DNA from 3 places in the Paenibacillus sp. FSL H8-0034 genome. Region 3 is predicted to be linked to each of the others. Evidence: riboswitches for the same ligand, from Rfam matches in the RefSeq annotation. Region 3 holds a riboswitch; each other region holds the start of a gene.
The links. A riboswitch is a leader RNA that binds a small molecule or an ion and turns the genes downstream of it on or off. The one in region 3 is predicted to bind cobalamin.
Positions count from the first base shown of each region.

Region 1: another riboswitch for cobalamin. It lies ahead of NST47_RS34570 (ABC transporter substrate-binding protein); the one in region 3 lies ahead of cobJ (precorrin-3B C(17)-methyltransferase).
Region 2: another riboswitch for cobalamin. It lies ahead of NST47_RS31180 (ABC transporter substrate-binding protein); the one in region 3 lies ahead of cobJ (precorrin-3B C(17)-methyltransferase).

Region 1 covers NZ_JBBOBS010000001.1:7,745,048-7,751,520, reverse strand. Annotated here, with positions in the region: gene NST47_RS34580 (sialidase family protein) at 1-583, shown strand, start outside; gene NST47_RS34575 (helix-turn-helix domain-containing protein) at 612-2,975, shown strand; cobalamin riboswitch at 3,096-3,291, shown strand; gene NST47_RS34570 (ABC transporter substrate-binding protein) at 3,446-5,047, shown strand; gene nikB (nickel ABC transporter permease) at 5,010-5,990, shown strand; gene NST47_RS34560 (ABC transporter permease) at 5,987-6,473, shown strand, end outside.
Region 2 covers NZ_JBBOBS010000001.1:6,970,145-6,976,617, reverse strand. Annotated here, with positions in the region: gene NST47_RS31190 (DUF6081 family protein) at 1-38, shown strand, start outside; gene NST47_RS31185 (hypothetical protein) at 244-774, shown strand; cobalamin riboswitch at 778-933, shown strand; gene NST47_RS31180 (ABC transporter substrate-binding protein) at 1,113-2,138, shown strand; gene NST47_RS31175 (FecCD family ABC transporter permease) at 2,139-3,173, shown strand; gene NST47_RS31170 (ABC transporter ATP-binding protein) at 3,261-4,091, shown strand; gene cobT (nicotinate-nucleotide--dimethylbenzimidazole phosphoribosyltransferase) at 4,094-5,164, shown strand; gene cobU (bifunctional adenosylcobinamide kinase/adenosylcobinamide-phosphate guanylyltransferase) at 5,182-5,763, shown strand; gene cbiB (adenosylcobinamide-phosphate synthase CbiB) at 5,794-6,473, shown strand, end outside.
Region 3 covers NZ_JBBOBS010000001.1:7,127,211-7,133,683, forward strand. Annotated here, with positions in the region: gene cobK (precorrin-6A reductase) at 1-257, opposite strand, end outside; gene NST47_RS31845 (sirohydrochlorin chelatase) at 275-1,330, opposite strand; gene cobJ (precorrin-3B C(17)-methyltransferase) at 1,754-3,760, opposite strand; cobalamin riboswitch at 3,930-4,144, opposite strand; gene NST47_RS31855 (anti-repressor SinI family protein) at 4,368-4,547, shown strand; gene NST47_RS31860 (helix-turn-helix domain-containing protein) at 4,619-4,957, opposite strand; gene NST47_RS31865 (VanZ family protein) at 5,118-5,531, opposite strand; gene NST47_RS31870 (helix-turn-helix domain-containing protein) at 5,515-5,910, opposite strand; gene NST47_RS31875 (aminotransferase class I/II-fold pyridoxal phosphate-dependent enzyme) at 6,208-6,473, opposite strand, start outside.

The sequences.
Region 1 (6,473 bases), 620 kb from region 3:
CAACGAATCGGACGTGAACCATCTGCCGGAGGAACGGTATTCGAATGTATATCGCTCAGACGATCAAGGTGAAACCTTTCACAAGTGGGGCTCGGCCGACATTCCCAATCGCCACTTCGACGAGCACATGGTCGTCGAGCGCAGGGACGGCAGCTTGTGGATGCTGGTACGCACCTTTTACGGGATTGGTGAGAGCGTGTCTGTTGACGGTGGCAGGACGTGGTCTCCCGGGAAACCGACAACGCTTGGCGGGCCCGACTCGCGATTTTTTATCCGCAGGCTGCTCTCAGGACGTCTGCTGCTGGTGAACCATTATGGATTTAAGGGCAGAAGCCACTTGACGGCGATGTTATCTGAGGATGAGGGACTGACCTGGACAGGGAATCTGCTGCTGGATGAACGTCCGCACGTCTCTTATCCAGATGGCGTTCAGGCCGAGGATGGACGCATTTATATCATTTATGATCGGGAACGCAAAGAGGCCAAAGAGATTTTGATGGCTTCTTTTACGGAAGAGGACATTGTTCAAGGGGCATGCGTGACACCGCACTCCGTATTACAGGCAATCGTTAATAAAGCCTAATAAGGATTCCCCCGAGAGGAGCGCGACTATGGCAGACACGAAAAAATCCGGTATCTCCCCACGTCTGTATTCACGGATGAAAACCTATTTTTTCTCCTATATGCTTCTGGTCGTGCTTCTGCTGGTGGGTATTGGCGGGTATATGAATACGAGTTTTTTCCATACGCTGCAGGGAGTTGTCGAGCAATCGAATGTGGCTTCCCTGCAGCAAATTCGCGATCAGATCGATCAACGGCTCGTGGAGCTGCAGCGGATGTCCGTGCAGATATCCCGCAACACGAAGCTGCTGCCCTATATGATAACCCAAGGGGGCTTTGAAGCGGCTCAGGCCAATCAGGAGCTGAGATCGTACGGCTCTACCAGCTCATTCCTGCTCGATATCGGCGTGTATTACGCGCAGGCACAAGCGAACAAAGTATATGCTGCCAGCGGTGTGTATGATCTCGATACCTTCCTGGAGCAGATTTATCCATTTCAAGGCTTGAACCAAAGTGCATTTGAAAAACTGGTCTCGGACTTAAAGGGTCCGCTGATCATGCCCGTACAATCGATTGTTATCAACGGTGCCAACAATACGGATGCAACACTCTATTTGTATCCCGTTCCCAATAACGGCAGCACGAAGCCATATGAGGTTATTATTTATGTGATTAATGGTGCGGAGATCAAAAAAACAGTCGGAGGCGCACTGAAGCAATTCGAGGGCATGGCGGTTGTGATCGATAAACAGGGCAAGCCTATCGTGTCCGTATCCAGTGAAACCGTTGGGAGTCTCGATTCTGCACAGCTTCTGGCCTACCTTCCCGATCAGCCTTCCGCTTCGGTTCAGACCGTTCGTTTATCGGAGGGAAGCTACTCCTCGGTCCGACTCGATTCCAGCGTTGTCCCGTGGTCGTATTATGTCGTGATGCCGACGGAGCAATTTCTCAATCGGGTACGCCATACGCAAATGATTTTCTATGTGACGATTCTTACGACCTTGCTGCTCGGTATTGTGCTGTCCTACATGCTGGCTACCCATAACTATAAGCCGATCAAACGGCTGCTGGAATCTCTCCGCAATAAAGGTACAAGTGATTCTTACCAAGGCAAAGACGAGCTGGGCTGGATCTCCAGAACGATAGAGGATATGAGCATTGAAAACAGCGGTTTGCGTTCACGACTGCGGACGAAGTCGGCGATGATTAAGGAGAAGCTGCTCTCCGATCTGTTGAAGGGCAATGTGAAATCGAAGGCAGATATCGCAGAGCTGTTGGATACAGCGGGTATGAAGCTGGGAGATGATCATTTTGCCGTGCTGTTGTTCATCATTGATGATTATCGGCGGTTCGAGGAAATGAATACGACTATTATTCAAAATCTGCTCAAATACAGCATTATTAATGTAGCGGAAGAGATTTCGCTTGAAGCCGGATACGGGTATGGTATCGATATGACAGAAAATAACGGTGTCGTGGTGCTGGTCGGCATGGAGCCGATGGTTGATCCCTTGCACATGATAACGGAGGTAGCCGAGAAAACGAGACAATTTTTCGAGCAGAGCTTTCCTTTTACGGTGACGGTAGGGGTCAGTGATATTTTTGAGGATGCGCTTGCTATTCCTAAATATTTCAGGCAATCGTATGAATCGGCCCAATACCGGTTTATGAAGGGACACAATTGTGTGATTCAATACCAGGATCTTCCTTCCCCGACTTCGTTGTCTCAGCCTATGCATGAATTTGAGGAACAGCTTGTTAAAGCACTAAAGCAGGGGAGTAAAGAAGGGGCCGTCCGTGCCATTCATGACGAGATGATTGAAATTCGCAGGTATGATCTTGCGGTTTCTTTTGTGCAAAGCATCTGTTTTCGCTTATTCGATGGGGTAGTTAAGCAGCTGGAGGAGATCAACCTGCCGCTTAATCATGAAGGAGAGAGGGAAAAGGTTGCACTGCGTGCCTTTGAATTTGAGACGTTGGATGAGTTTGAGCGAGCCTTTGTAAGGTTTTGCGGTCGGCTGGCCGATGACATTTCTATGAAAAAGGAAAGCAAAAACTTTGAGCTGCGCGACAAGCTGTCTACGTACATTCATGATAATTACATGGACGGTACGCTCAGTCTGAGTAAAATCGCAGAGCAATTCTCGCTGTCACCCTCCTATTTGTCCCGTTATTTCAAGAATCAGATGGGGATTGGCATCAGTGAATATGCAGACGAGCTCCGAATGGAAAAGGCGAAGGAGCTATTGCAAACGAACACCTGGACGGTAAAAGAGGTGACAGAGCAGGTTGGTTACGCTGATCAGACTTATTTTATCCGTAAATTTAAGAAAAGGGAGGGGATTACGCCTCAGCAATACAAGCTTTTGTCAACAACGGGGGAGCCATTCGGCAATAGCTCCGATCCCACATGAGGTTATGGCAAGAACCAGGTCGGCTTGTTATATGGCTGGCCTATTTGTAGTTTCTTATAATACTTCTACGTCTTCCATTGATTAATAGGGAATAGTAGTGTATATTCTTAATAGTAATAATTACATATTAAGTGAATAGGTGCTCTGTATCGTAATCTCGCTCAGAGCTTAATAGGGAAGTTCGGTGAAAAACTGATGAGGTCCCGCTACTGTAACAGAGGAGTCAAAGCGTAAATGCCACTGATCGCAGGATCGGGAAGGTGCTTGTCGATTATGAATCTGGAGCCAGGAGACCTGCCTATTCGACAGACACTGCTTAACCTACGGGAGATAGGGAGGTGTTAAAGACAGCCATCGTTAGCAATAGTCTATACGATCACGGGCATCTTTTACCTTTGTACGGCAGAGGTTAACGATGTCTTTTTTGCATCTGTATGTAATTGAAATAATGGAGAGAAGGTTTATAAAACATGATAAGCAAGTTGTACCAGCAAGCAAGACAATATGCAAAATTAGGACTGTTAAGCGCCAGCATGGCAATTGCTTTATGGGGCTGCAGCAGTCCAAGCCCGCAAACGGCGGAGCAGCCACCAGCAGCACCCAGCCAGGTACAGCCAACTGAGGTTGTCTTGGCAGCTCCACGCGACCTGGCTCCGGGTCCACAGGATGCTTATTACACGAGCACCATTCTCTATGTATGGGAGCCGCTGATTACAGCCGGTGAAGACGGTAAGCCTGCGCCTAAGCTCGCCGCTTCCTGGAAAATGTCCGAGGATGGCAAAGAATGGACGTTCCAGCTTCGTCCCAATGTGACTTTTCATGATGGAGAAAAGCTGAATGCCGATGCAGTTATCGCCAATTTTAACCGTTATAAGCTTGCCAGTCCCAAAAGCTCACCCTTTTATACATTGGACATTAAAAGCTCGTACCCCGGATTAAAAGAGGTAACGAAGGTTGACGATATGTCGTTCAAGCTGAGCTTCGAAACACCGCAGCCTACTCTACTGTATTCGATGGTTAACTTTTCCAGTCCGATCTACAGTCCCAAAAACTTTACCGAAAAAGGTGATTTTAACGGATTGCCGCAAGGTACCGGACCTTTCAAGCTGATCAAGCACGAGAAGGATCAATATGCGCTGCTGGAAGCTTATGATGGATATTATGGCGATAAAGCCAAAACGAAGACGATTCGAGTTCGTGTCATTCCCGACCCGGATACAAGATTGTCGGCTCTGAAATCAGGTGAAATTATGGGTGTTATGGATTTGGGTGCAATTCCTCCTGCCTTGGCCAAGGAGCTATTGAAGGACAAGCAGTTTGAGGTTTCAGTAGCGAAATCGACGATTTCCCACTACCTGCACCCGAACGGCCAAAAGCCGCCTTTTGACAATCCAAAGCTGCGGCAAGCGATTTCGCTGGCGATCGATCGCCAACAGCTGGTAAAGGAGCTTTATTTGGGCTACCCTACCGCTACGGTTAATTTCCTGAATGCAACGTCTCCTTTCTATAAGGATTTTAAAGTGGACTATAATTTGGCGGAGGCCAAGAAATTAGCTGCTGAAGCGCTTGGCGGCAAACGTGAAAAGGTTGATTTGATCGTACCGACCTATGGGCTGGATCGTTACCCTTACAAAGCGCAGGCCGAGCTGCTGCAGGCAGTATTCAAGGAGCTTTCTCTTGATGTGGACATTCGTATTCTGGATGGCGCTGCATTCAAGGAAGCACAGAGCAAGGGCGAATATAATCTGGCTTTGGCCACGCAAGGACTTCCGAACGGTGATCCGTTCACACTGTTCACTAATTATCTGGGCAGCACAGGTTCAAGCAACAAGAGCTATAGTCTGGGCTACAAAAATGATCGTGTGGATCAATTGCTTAAAGAGGCTAAGGATGCGCTTGGCATGGATGAGAGAACCAAGATTTATAATGAGCTGCAAGCTTTGGCGGTACAGGACCTGCCGACAATTCCATTGTTCAATGATGCCAGCCTGATTGCTTACAACAAGAAGATTAAAGGCTATCAAGCGACGATTTATGGCACTACGCTGCCGCAATTGGAATGGGCTAAGTAGCATGCTGTATGTGTTCCGCCGAATAACGGCCGCTATTCCTGTGCTGATCGGCATATCGCTGATTGCTTTCATGCTGAACCTGGTCTCTCCCGGCGATCCTGCTGTAGAGGCGCTGAGCTTAAGCGGAATGAAAGAGCCTACCGAGCAGGAGGTTGCAGTGAAGCGGGAGGAGCTTGGGTTGAACGACCCGATCCCCGTTCAATATGTGCGATGGCTTAACAGAGCTGTACAAGGCGATCTGGGCTCCTCCTACATGACAAAGGATTCGGTAAGCGGTGAAATTATTCGCCGTCTGCCCGTCACACTCTCTGTAGCTCTGCTTGCTGTTGTGTTAGCGGTCGGTACAGGGATTCCGGCAGGCATGCTGATGGCCTTAAAGAAAAATGGCTGGATCGACCATGCTGGACGTGCCGCTGCTATGCTGCTGGTATCGATTCCCGGCTTTTGGCTGGCCATCCTGCTGATTACGTTATTTTCGGAAAAGCTCCATCTGCTGCCGACCAGCGGATACGGTACTTGGAAGCATCTAGTCATGCCGGCGATTGTGCTTGCTTCAGGAACGAGTGCCGTATTGATGCGGTTAACACGGTCTACCTTGCTGGAAACGATGAACCACAGCTATATTTTGACGGCAAGGGCCAAGGGGCTGCGTGAAGGAAATATCGTTACCTGGCATGCGCTTCGCAATGCATTAATCCCGTTAGTTACCGTAATCGGTACGTATTTTGGCGCGATCATGGGCGGTTCTGTCATTGTGGAGGTCATCTTCGCTTTGCCTGGAATCGGCAGATTTGCGATTGAGGGGATTCTACGCAGGGATTACCCGGTCATTCAAGGGTATGTCGTGTTTACCGGGCTTGTCTATGTCGTATTTAATTTGCTTACGGATTTTTCATATTTGATCATTCATCCGCAGATGAGGCTGGGAGGAAAGCTGAAGTGACCTTACAACCTGACAGCACAGCATCCCGGAGTCATGCCTCAGCTGCATCCAGCCTCTCCGTGATGAAGAGTCGGTTGTCTGCCATTGTCAGCACGCTGTCTCCACTTGGTATCGCTGCGATTGTTATTCTGTTCACGATCCTGACAGCGAGCATTCTTGCACCGTGGATTGCTCCGTATGACCCGAATCAGATCCATATGTCTGAGCGGCTTGCACCGCTGTCCTTCAGCCATTGGCTCGGTACGGATACACTGGGCAGGGATGTGTTCAGTCGTATTTTGTATGGCGGGCGGATTTCTATTGTGCTGGCCCTTGTAGTGACGATTGCCACAATGCTGATCGGGCTTATTATCGGGACAATAGCGGGATATTTTGGCGGTTGGTTGGATGATTGTATTCAGATCGGTATCAGCATATTCCAGGGCTTGCCTGGACTGAGCTTTATGATCGCGATCGCCGGTACGCTCGGGCCGGGTGTCAACA
Region 2 (6,473 bases), 160 kb from region 3:
CCGAGTGGACGCCAATTAAAGTGACGTATCAGGATTAAAGGCTGCTGCTTTCCTGAAGTTGCCGAAGTATTGTAATGCTGTGTTTGTGGATGAGGTTGGATTCGAGATAACCCTTTGAGCCTGAACGGCTTGAAGGGTATTTGTCATACGTATTAGTTTTTGTGGAATGATAGCTTTTGTGATAAGATGTGAGGTGAGATTTCAGTACGGACGGCTGGTTGGTTGGTCTGGGAGGAGAGACAGATGAAGGCGAAATTTGCATGTTTAGGGTTGATTTTATTGCTGATTTTGACAGGCTGTGGGGGGCCGAAGGCTGATGTGCCGATATTTATGATGTCGAGCAGCGGCATCCCGAGTGAAGTGGGCGATAAGCTGGAGGCTAGTTTGGTGGAAAAGCTGGGACAAGCACCAACGGTTAAAATACAAACAACGCCTATTTTTTCCATGGAAAAGCTGGTCGTAGAAATTGCGGCTGGCGATAACGGAATCATTGTCGTACCTAAGGAGCAGTTCAAGGCACTCGGTCAGCAGGGCGGTTATGTCAGTCTGGATGCGGTAGCCAAAGCCGAGGATTTCCCTGATGGTGTAATGGAGATCCCCGTGGATGGAAAATCCGGAGGCGTCGAGAAGCATCTCTATGGCATACCTCTGGAACAAACGAAGTGGTTGACAGATTTAAAGCTTAATGGTAAAGATCTGATTGCGTTTGTACCGGCTAATGCGAAGAAGCAGGATCTGGTTATGCAGGTTTTAAAGGTAATTGCCCAAAAATAACAATTTAATAAAGCTTGAACAGGTGCCTGTAAGCTGTTGCTTATCGGGTTAAAAGGGAAGCTGGTGCAAATCCGGCGCGGTCCCGCCACTGTAAAGGAGAAATCACCAATCAGGTACAAACTCTCAAGTCAGGAAACCTGCCTGTTCACTGCAAAGACTGTCCCTTTCGAGGAAAAAGGAGCGTCGCGTTTGAATGATCAGAGGCTCTTCGAGCTTGGTGTAATCGTTTATTTAGCGCATGCCCCTCTTGTTTCTTTGTGAAAAGAAGCGAGAGGTTTTTCTTTTGTTGGGGGAAGCGAGGAAGGAGCTTTAAGATGAAGCTAGGGAATATAAGCAAAATGCAGCGCCACAGTTCGAAGCTGGCTGTGCTGATTGGTATGATTGTACTGCTGCTGATCATAGCAGGCTGCGGGAACTCAAGCGTATCACCAGGCAAGGGAGAGCTTGTTGAACCACCGAAGGCAGGTACTGGCCAGGGTTCGCAGCTGCCTAATGGGGAGACAGCAGCTCCAACTGCTAAAGCGACTGTCTATCCGCTCAAAGTGAAGGACGCAACAGGAAAGGAATTTGTTTTTGACAAAGCGCCTGCCAGACTGGTATCGATTTCTCCAAGTGAGACGGAGACGCTGTTCGCGCTCGGCTTGGGTGAGCAGGTGTATGGAGTATCGGATTTTTGTGATTATCCGGCAGAGGCTTTGAAGAAGCCGAAGATGGGCAGCATCGTCAAGCCTAATGAGGAGGCGCTGCTGGCATCGAATGCGGATCTGATTGTTACAGGTGTGTCGATGAAAACACCGACCGTAGAGCAGCTGCGTTCACTTAAATTGAATGTGTTCAAGGTAGAGCCGAAAACTGTCGACGATGTATTGAATAATACGCTGCTGTTCGGTCAAATTTTCAATAAGCAGGAGCAGGCGGAGAAGCTGGTTGCCGAGATGAAGGCAGATCGCCAAAAGGTGACGGATGCCGTCAAGAACCTGCAGCCGGAGCAGAAAAAACGCGTATTGCTTGAATTCTCACCAGGCTGGACAGTTGGCAAAGGCGAATTCATGGACGAGCTGATTACGTTATCCGGGGGTATCAATATTTATGGAGAAATACCCGGCTATTCGCAGCTGAATGAAGAAAAGGTTATCGCCGCCAATCCACAAATTATTTTGTACCCGAGCAATCTGATCGACGACAAATCGAAAAAAACTTTAGATCAAATTATTAAAGAACGCAGCGGCTGGGAAAAAATCGATGCCGTGAAAAACAATCGGATCGTGGGAGTCGACAAAGACTGGATCAGCCGTCCGGGACCACGGATTACACAAGGTCTCGTTGATATTGCCAAGGGCATATATCCGGAATTGGTGAAATAAATGAAGCAAAAGCTGTTGATTTGGGGAGGGGCAGGCATGCTGCTCCTTCTTCTTGCCATTACGCTATCCTTATCGATTGGGACGGTCCAGCTCCCTCTACTGCAGGTGTGGGGGATCGTGGCTCACCAGCTTCCATGGATAGGCGACCATATATCGGTGAATTGGGAAGCTTCCTCCGAGCAGATCGTTTGGCGGGTACGGTTTCCGAGGGTGGTGCTTGGCGTATTGGTAGGTGCTTCGCTTGGAGTTGCCGGTGCCGCTTTCCAGGGAGTGCTGCGCAACCCACTGGCTGATCCATATACGTTAGGAGTTTCCTCCGGGGCCGCTGTGGGTGCTTCCTTCCTGATCTTGTTCGGACTTCAGTTTTCTTTATTGGGCATTTGGACGATACCAGCCGTAGCATTCGGCACAGGCATGGCGTCGCTCTTTACGGTACTGCTGCTGGCCCGTATGGACGGGAAGCTGCAGATCGAAACTGTTATTTTATCCGGTGTTGTAATGCAAGCGTTTTTGGGTGCATTTGTTGCCTTGATGGTGTCGATGTCGAAGCAGGTTGTGAACGAGATCGTGTTCTGGCTGATGGGCAGCTTGACACTGCGGGGGTGGTCCTATTCATTGATTTTACTGCCGTATTTGGTGCTTGGAGCTTTGCTGCTGCTGTTATTTGGACGCGCGATGAATCTGCTTTCCCTGGGAGAAGCCCAAGCCGCGCATATGGGGGTTAACGTCGAACGCACCAAGCTGACGGTGTTGGTCGCAGCTACCTTGGTAACCGCAGCTGCTGTATCTGTATCGGGCGTCGTTGCGTTTGTTGGATTGATCGTGCCCCATTTGCTGCGTCTGTTGGTTGGACCCGATTATCGGCTGCTGCTGCCGCTATCATTGATCGGAGGCGCCCTCTATGTGCTGTGTGCCGATACACTAGGCAGGATGCTGCTAAGTCCCACGGAAATTCCGCTAGGCGTGGTAACGGCATTTCTCGGTGCGCCGTTTTTTGTTTATTTGCTGCGCAAGAGCAGGCGGCGAGCGGGTTAGAACTCCATGCTGGCAGTTTGTCAGATTCAGCTTGAATAGTAGAATGTCGAATTGAAAGAAGAAGGCCAGTGAGATGGGGTGAATACAATGCCTGAAATTGGCGAAATGGCGATCATTCAAGTGGATAATGTCAGTAAAGCATATAGAACGCAAACGGTGTTGGAGCAGGTCAGCTTCACCGTGAAGCCTGGAGAATGCTTCGGTATTATTGGCCCGAATGGCAGTGGCAAATCATCGCTATTAAAGCTGTTATCCGGAATCGATAAACCAGATACTGGTCGTGTACTGCTGGAAGGCCGAACAGCTCATTCGTACCCTCGCAAGCAGTTGGCGCAATGGATGGCTGTGCTGGAGCAGGATTCACTGCCTCCGCTTGGTTTCACCGTGCGGGAAATGGTTGCCATGGGTCGCTATCCTTTTCAGAATTGGTTGGGCGATGAATCGGCTGCAGATGTTGAACCACTGATCGAACACATCCTGCAGCGGCTGCAGCTTGAAGTGCTGGCAGATCGTACCGTGGATCGATTAAGTGGAGGGGAACGGCAGCGTGTTGCGCTTGGCAAGCTGATGGCGCAGCAGCCGCGTTTGCTGTTGTTGGATGAGCCAACGACATATCTGGATATTGGTTATCAGCTGCAGATGATGGAGTGGATTCGCGACTGGCAGCAGAAAGAGCAGCTAACCGTTATTGCTGTACTCCATGATTTGAATCTGGCAGCACAGTATTGTGACAGGCTGCTGCTCATGGAGGCTGGCAAAATTGTAACCATTGGTCGGCCTGCGGAAGTCTTACATAGCGAGCTGTTGGAGCCGGTGTATCATACCCGTCCTATTGTGCTGGAGCATCCAATTTATGAAGTTCCACAAATTTTGCTTTATGCTGACAGAAAAAATAGCCGTATAAAAGGGGAAGATTGAGGATGCCTACATCGCTGGAAACGATAATTTCAGCTATTCAACCAATAAATTTGGATGCTGTCCAAGCTGCGTCAGATCATTTGGATCAGCTAACGAAACCGCCGGGAAGTCTCGGCAAGCTTGAGGAGATAGCCAAGCAGCTGGCAGGTATTACAGGGATAACGGTTCCAAAGATCGGTAAAAAGGCAGTTATTGTCATGGCAGCCGACCATGGCGTGTGTGAGGAGGGAATTAGCGCATTTCCATCTGAGGTCACTCAACAAATGGTACTGAATTTCTGCAGCGGTGGAGCTGCTGTGAATGTATTGGCTCGTCATGCTAATGCGGATGTGATCTGTGTGGATATCGGAGTGAATGCCCAATTGGAGCATCCTTTGCTGTATTCACGCAAGGTGCGCTTTGGTACCGCCAATATGGCCAAAGGGCCTGCAATGACAGAGCAGGAAGCGCTCCAGGCCATCCAGGTCGGTATTAATCTGGTTGAAGAGCTGGCAGCACAAGGATATACGTTGTTTGCAACTGGCGAGATGGGTATCGGCAACACGACAGCAAGCTCTGCCATATTAGCCGTATTAACGGACGAAGAGCTTAAGCACACGGTAGGACGCGGGACGGGTATCGACGATGATCGATTGCAGCATAAGCAAGCTGTTATTGCGCGCGCCATCGAGCTTAATCAGCCGGATAAGGATAATGCTCTGGACGTTCTTGCCAAGCTGGGAGGGCTGGAAATCGCAGGGCTGGCCGGGGTCATTCTTGGTGCGGCATTGCATCGTTGTCCGATTGTGATAGATGGTTTTATTTCCTCAGCTGCGGCACTTGTAGCAAGTCGAATTGCGCCACTGAGCGTCTCTTATATGATTGCTTCCCATCAGTCGCAGGAGAAAGGGCATGAACGCTTGTTGGAAGCGATCGGATTGTCTCCAATGCTGCATATGGATATGAGGCTCGGTGAAGGGACAGGAGCTGTGCTGGCATTTCCGATTATAGAAGCAGCACTCAAGATTATGATGGAAATGGCTACATTCGCAAGTGCAGGTGTTTCACAAACGGATACTCAAACAGACTCTTAACAACGGGAGGGGCTTCCATGCTTGTATTGGTGACAGGTGGCGCGCGCAGCGGCAAAAGCTCCTTTGCCGAGGCCTATACCGCTAAGTTAGGTGATCGGGGACTATACATCGCTACAGCACAAGCTTATGACGATGAAATGAAGGCGAGAATTGGGCTGCACCGTCTGCAGCGAGAAGAAACAGGCTTTGAATGGACGACTTTAGAAGAACCTCTGCTTCTGTCAGAAGCCTTGCAGTCATTCAACAACAAAAAAGATATTAAGGAAACCGATAAAGCTGTTATTTTGGTTGACTGCCTGACCTTATGGCTAAGTAATTGGCTGTTGAAGGTCGAGCATATGCCAGATATGGAGCAGCTATTGCGGGCAAAGCTGGATGCATTGGTTGCGGTTTGTCAATCCGTTGCCAGCCAAGGAAAACATTTGATTCTGGTTACGAATGAAGTAGGCTATGGTCTCGTTCCGGAGTACAAGCTGGGCAGGCAATTCCGGGACCTGTCCGGTACGATGAACCGATTGTTGGCCAACGCGGCAGATCAGGTGTTTCTGGTTACGTCAGGGATTCCGGTGGAGCTGACAAGCTTACGATACAAGATGTAGCATCATACAGGGAATGGCAGGTGGACACAGGTGTTGTTGTATTCTTGGCAGGAAACGGCGATCATGCTATTGGCTGCCATTATGATTGATTGGTGGATTGGAGATCCTCGCTGGCCAACTCATCCTGTGATTCGCATAGGACAGTGGATCAGCTGGCTGGAATCGAAGCTGCATCGTGAGAATGCCACGGCTGTATCCAGGCAGTCACAACGGCTGAAGGGGATTGTGCTGCTGGCCTCGACGCTTATGCTTACATTTCTCGTGATGTATATGCTGCTGCTTGTGGCACGTTGGATTCATCCATGGCTGGGTTACGCGGTGAATGTCTGGTTCATTTCGACAACGATTGCAGTTAAAGGACTCAAAGATGCGGCTATGCAGGTATATCGTCCTCTCCAGCTTGATCAGATGGAGGAAGCAAGAAAGTACGTTGGTTATATCGTTGGTAGAAATACCGCTGAGCTGGACGAACCTGAAATTACGAGAGCAACGGTGGAGACTGTAGCGGAAAATATCGTCGATGCTGTTGTGTCTCCGTTGTTTTTTGCCCTGCTGGGCGGTGCGCCCCTGGCGATGCTGTATCGTGCCGCGAACACGCTGGATTCGATGGTTGGTTATCGAAACGATAAATATCTGTATTTTGGCTGGGCATCAGCGAGATGGGATGATGTGATGAACTGGCTGCCTGCTCGTGTCACCGGCTGCTTGCT
Region 3 (6,473 bases):
GCAGCGGTGATTGCGTTCTTCGAGGCTTCCTCGGCAAAAGGATGCGTGGCATCTACAATCGTACGAATACCGCGCTCCTTGACTAATGCAGCTAACTGCTCGGCAGTTAACCGACCTACCATCACAGGCAGACCGGCATTCTCCATCGATTGCGCAGCACTGTCTGTTACAACAGTAGTAAGCAGGTCATAACCCGTCTGCTGAATGGAAACAGCAAGCTCTCTTGCGTCGCTGGTTCCGGCCATAACTAATATCATCGTTACGCCTCCTTCTATTAGGATGATGCAACCGTCTTGTTGTTGACAGGCTGTTTATCGCGATCATGCTCTTCGTCATGCGAATGATCGTGGCGGTGATGATCGTCATGGTCGTGGTCATGATGATCATGCCCATCTGCATGTTTATGTTCGTGAGTATGTTCATGATCGTGCCCATGATGATCATCGTGGCCGTGGTCGTGGTGATCGTGTCCATGATGATGATCATCATGATCATGGTGGTGGTGATCGATATGCTCCATCGCGGCGATCCGGTACTGACACATATCACAGTTCATTTTGGCTTCGCCCTGCAAAGCTTCTGTTGCACGTTCTATCAAAATTTGCCGCAGCTTCGGATGAAATCCAAAGTAATCAGCCAGTGAAAATTGATGCTCGGGGTAGCGTTCTTCAAAGGTTTCCAGCATGCTCTCCATCCGTTTGATCAGAACGCCCGTGAATAAAAAGTAGGGAAGTATGATGACCTTACGGGCGCCGAGCTTCAAACATCGTTCCATTCCCTCTTCCAGCAAAGGAGCCGTTACACCAATGAACGCCGTTTCTACCCATTTTACTTTCAGCTTTTCCCAAAATAACCGGGATATTTTGAACAGATCGCTGTTAGCGTCAGCATCGCTGCTGCCTCGTCCCACGACCAATATGGCCGTTTCTTCCAGCTCCTGTCCTTGCTCCTGCAAGGTAGCTTCCGTTATTCCGGCTGCTCCCAGTCGTGATGTGAGAATGTCCAATACCTGCTCATGCACACCTATCGGCCTGCCATAATTGAAACGGATTGACGGGTGACGCAGCTTGGCCTCATCGATAGCTGCAGGAATATGAATCTTGGCATGTCCAGCAGAAAATAAAGTAATGGGCACCACAGCGATCTGCGTCGCACCCTTGGCTACACATTGATCAATTCCCTGACGAATGTTCGGCTTCTCGAACTCCAAAAAGCACGTTTCAACGAGCGGCCCTTGAAGCTCCTTCGCAATCGCGCCAACAAATTGTCTGATTTCTTCATTACCCTCGGCATCCTTACTACCATGCCCTACAAATAATACAGCGTTCATGGGTTACCTCCTCATAGTTTTCCGAAGGAAAACTGTATCATAAGCTCAACTATGTTTTCCTAATCAAAAACTGACTTCATAAACGTAAGCTTCATATCACTTAGAAAAACTATTTTTGAATGCCTTAACAGCATCGTACAAAGGCGGATGTTAGCAAAACTTATTATTATAGAAGCATCTCTCTCAAAATAAGCAGCTGATCCGATATAAAACATCATAACAGCAGCGTCTTTCATACGAAAAGTAACGGGTACGATATAAAACATCGTTAGAACTAAACAAATCGAACAATTTGGATGAAATCGTTCACCTTACGATGTTTTTCATCGTTACAACTGCCTGCAGCTTCGAATCATTCGGCCATACGATGTTTTGCATCATTACAAGCATCATATTCGTATGGCCTATCCATGCTAAAAGCTCCTAATCTCCGCAAATCGCATTTTCTATAGTAAAGACAGGCAAATCTTGATGACGGTAGCCTTCAAGCTCCTTGACTCTTTTAAAAAACTTATGGAATCTTTCATTCGGATGACCTTCGGTTACGTATCGATGCATAATATTTTCAATCGTGGTGACCAAATCCTCAGGCTTAATCCCTTCAGCAACCGGCTGAGCCGGGTGAACGTTACGACCTACGGTTTTACCGCCCAGGAACAAGTCGAACTTCTCCCTGCGGTAGACGATTCCGATGTCCTCGTTGACGGCACCATAGCAGGCCATTCCGCAGCCATTGAAACCGATTCGCATTTCCTTGGGAACGCCCAGCCCACCGAGCTTCGCCTGCAGCTCCTCCGCATAAGGAATAGACTCGCCCTTCTCGCCATTGCAAAAATCGCAAGCCTTTACCTGTGCGACATCGCCGATCGGAGCCAGCAATAATCCTTCCTTGCTAAGCTTATCCGTAATCTCTGCCGGATTATCTGTAGGCACACGCAAGATCAGTTGATGATGTGGCGTATATTCCATCGATCCCTTGTCGCCGACAACGGCTGCCAAAGTCAGCATCTGCTTCGCCGTGAACTGCTTGTTGGCCACGCCTGGGCTGACGGCAAGCTCAAAGATCGATTGCTGCCTGAACAAACCTGCTGTGACCGCAGCAGGTGCTGCAGATCGTGCCGGTTCAGCAGTTGATGCAGTCACCACAGATGGTGCCGCCAACGTGTTGACTGCTGCCACTCCATTCCTTCGATCCACAAGCTGCAGCGCCTCCATGGCCAGCAGCAGTGGATCTGCACTGACGTGGCGTTCTGCTACTGCTACAGCACTCGGCTCAACAGCAGTGGACACACCTACTATCGTTGCCCTTCCAAACGGTCCTTCGTTGTGCAACAAAGCAGGTTTACCTGAAGTCGCTTTTCCCAATACACCCTCACTGGAAGCCAGCTTCGGTGTATCTGTTGTTCCCGGTCTTGGCGATGCGGAGCTCGCTAACAGGGTATCTGGCTGGCGGATTGCCGCTGATGTCGACCCAACGTTCGGGATGCGCTCATCCTCCTCGTCATCCCATTCCTCATCGTCTATATCCTCAATCAGGGAGTCTCCTTCTGCTTCGGATTCCCATTCCTCATCATCGTATTCGTCATTCGCTTCCTCGGGCAGCTGCTCCAGCGCCCAAGGCTCTGCTTCCTGCCGCAGCCGCTGATGCGGCCGCAGTGGCTGCACGTCGGCGCCGAGCGTGTACTTGCGTTGGTAGCCGCGAGGCGTAATCATCAATCCGTCATAGACCATTGTTGACGAATTGCCGATAATGACCGTAGTCAGCATGCCGATATCGTGATCCAGCATATCCCGCAGGTTCGTTAGTACAATATGCTGACGATCCCGATACGCGCTTTTCACAATGCCAACTGGTGTTTCCGGTGAACGATACTTCAGCAGAATCCGCTGCGTCTCCACAATTTGCCGAGTCCGTCTGCCACTTCGCGGATTGTACAAGGCGATTACGAAGTCCGCCTGTCCAGCCGCTTCAACCCGCCGCTCAATCAGTTCCCAAGGCGTCAAATGGTCGCTAAGACTGATCGTGCAGGAATCATGCATAATCGGTGCGCCCAGCAGGGATGCCGATGAGTTAATCGCCGAAATACCGGGAATAATCTCAACCTCCACGCCGTCCTCCGGGTGCCAGCCCTTTTCCATCAGTACTTCGTACACCAGACCCGCCATTCCGTATACACCAGCGTCACCGCTCGAAATGACCGCAACCTTTTTCCCTGCTTCCGCCTGCCGCACCGCCTCTTGAGCACGGCTCACTTCCTCAGTCATACCCGTTCTTACAATTTGCTGATCGCTCAGCAAACCGCTGATTAAGTCTACATAGGTGTTGTAACCGATGATTACATCGCTCTCCTGGAGCGCTTCACGAGCCCGTTTCGTTATATGTTCAAAGCTGCCGGGTCCAAAACCGACAATCAGCAATTTCCCTGCCACAAGCTGCACATCCTTTCCCTATCCACATCCATAAAATGACAACAAAAAAAGCACTTCCAATGTGTTAGAAATGCTGTTGCATCACATACATACATCGACAACAGGCTCTCTGCCCTTTACCTCTGTAAGTAAGCCAGTCTCTAACACTTGCCTAAATCCACGTAGGTTAACAGTGTTGTTTAAACAGGCAGGTTTCCTGACTCAGAACATCGTGCCCGACTCCTTCCCAAAGCACTAATGCTGCTTCAGTGGATACATCTTTCAGGCATTTGCCAATCTCGATTAGCGTTCTTTACAGTGGCGGGTCCGTGCCGGATTTGAACCGGCTTCCCTTTTAAGCGAATGAGATTTCTCAGCACTCGCACCTATTCTATCACGTATACAATTGTCTGGTTTCATCATATCACCCGTAAGGAAGCTTTGTCTATGTTCGAAGTTCGCCCCATACGGTAACCTAACCGTTCTTGCTTCTTCAAAAATGTTAAATATGATACATTTTGTATAAAAACTAATAATCATGATTGATTTCGCAAAATAAACATGCAATAATACATTTAATGATACATATTGTATCCAACCGCATTCATTTATTTAGGAGGGGTTACCTGTGAGTAGCACGAACCGAGTGGAGCTTGAGTTGCTTGATCTGGAGTGGGTGGAGCTTATTATGAGTGCTCGTAAGATGGGGCTTAATCCGTGCGACATTCGCGCATTCCTGTCAGGCCCCGAGCAACCTGTGCCGCATCTGGATATGAACACTGAAAATGATCAATATGTTCTCAAGTGAAATACAAGACGAGTGGTTATGTTTAACGCAGGGGGCTAACTTATAAAGTGTCTGATACAGAGCTTGCTCAGCTAGTCATCGTTAGGACGGTTCATTACCCACTTGTTGTACTCCAGATACTCACGAAACCGCTTCTTGTCCACCCCTGATGACATCGCGTCTTTAATAATGTCATACCACTCCTGATCAAATTCATTGTCATTAGCGGTCGGTTCCTCGGAATCAATAAGTCTGTTTACCGTCACGTTTAATACAGCCGCAATTTTTTCGAGAAACTCAATGGAAGGATTTTTCTGAATATCACGTTCTAATTTACTTATATACGATTTAGCAACGCCTGCACGTTCGGCCAGCTCCGTCAGAGACATTCCCTTTTCTTTTCTAAACTGCTGGACACGTTTACCTATCATTCTGAATCTTCCCTCTTCACTTGATGAATTGAGATAACTTAGTGACTACAGTATATCAAAATTCTCTTTAAAGAACAAACTCGTTTTTCCAACGAGCCAATCGTATTTTGTACAAAAAGCCCCAGAAGGGGCTCTTTGTCGTGCAACTGTACAAACGCAATTATCGTCGTCTCTTCAAATAAACAAAAATCAATAGAAATAAACACGCTGACAATGAATCAAGGAGGACATCTTGTGCTAAAGGAGTCCGGTCAGGTACAAAGGATTGATGCCATTCATCCAGTACAGCGATCAGAGTGGCACCAAACCACGCGTAACCGATTGCATGCTGTCTGATGACTATATATAGCAATACACCTAGTAGTCCATAGGTCAGAATATGCGCAGATTTGCGTACGATTACATTCATTGCATATGCATGATTTTCAGTCATACCCGTTATACGCCGAATGATCACCATCGTGTGTTCTCCGGTAAATATCTGAAAAACAGCTAGCCAATAAATAACACCCAAAGAGACCACCAATACGATCCACCAAAGCCAGGGCTGTATCCTTCTACTTGTTTTTGTCATTGTGCCATTTCATAAACTCAATAATGATTTTGTATTCATGAATCTGTTCTTTATTAATACCTGATTTTCTCAAATCATAAATAAAATCCATCCACTCTTTTTCAATTTGCTTTTTTTCCGCATCACCTGTAATAAGTAACAGCCTCTTGAGGTCAACCTTTAAAACCGAGGCTATTTTTTCCATAACATGAATGGATGGATTTTGTTGAAGATTTCTTTCGATACAGCTCAAATAGGATTTGGATACACCAGCTCTCTCTGAAAGCTCAGACAACGTATACCCTCTTTGTTTCCGAATAGCAGAGATATTGTTACCGATCATGTACATCACTCCAAAGTGACACTTTTGGCAAGATTTAAGATTTGATTCAGCCATCATTGCTACCCATCAGAACGTAGAGTCCCTTCGAACCACCTCCTCCCCTATTCACACTGTAGCTTTAAACTGAATACACCCGTATAATAGTACATAAATATAGAACAAGGGGGTCATGTTATGTACTCACTTACGACGGTATTACTGAAAAAGGCGACATTTACTTACCATAAGGTTTTGTATACGTACAATTTTATCCTCTACAGGGATTGTCTTGACTCGAAAATGAAAAATCAATTTTATATGAAGCTTCGGCATCATGCTCAAAAAATCAATTAACGGTTCGGATCACGAGCTTGTTCAGGCGATAATGCTTGCTTTTTTTACAAAGCACCTTTTAATACAATCCACCACCCTCTCCTGCTCACTTTCGGTCATTCCAGACCCTGAGGGAAGGCATATTCCTTTTTTAAATAACTGCTCGGAAACGATTCGACTCTCGCTGTGAGGGTAAAGCCTGACCCCCGCAAAAAGAGGCTGCAGATGAAGCGGCTTCCAAACAGGACGAGCTTCAATATTCTCCAAGGCTAACGCTTCCAGCAATTCATTCAGAGACACACCGGCTT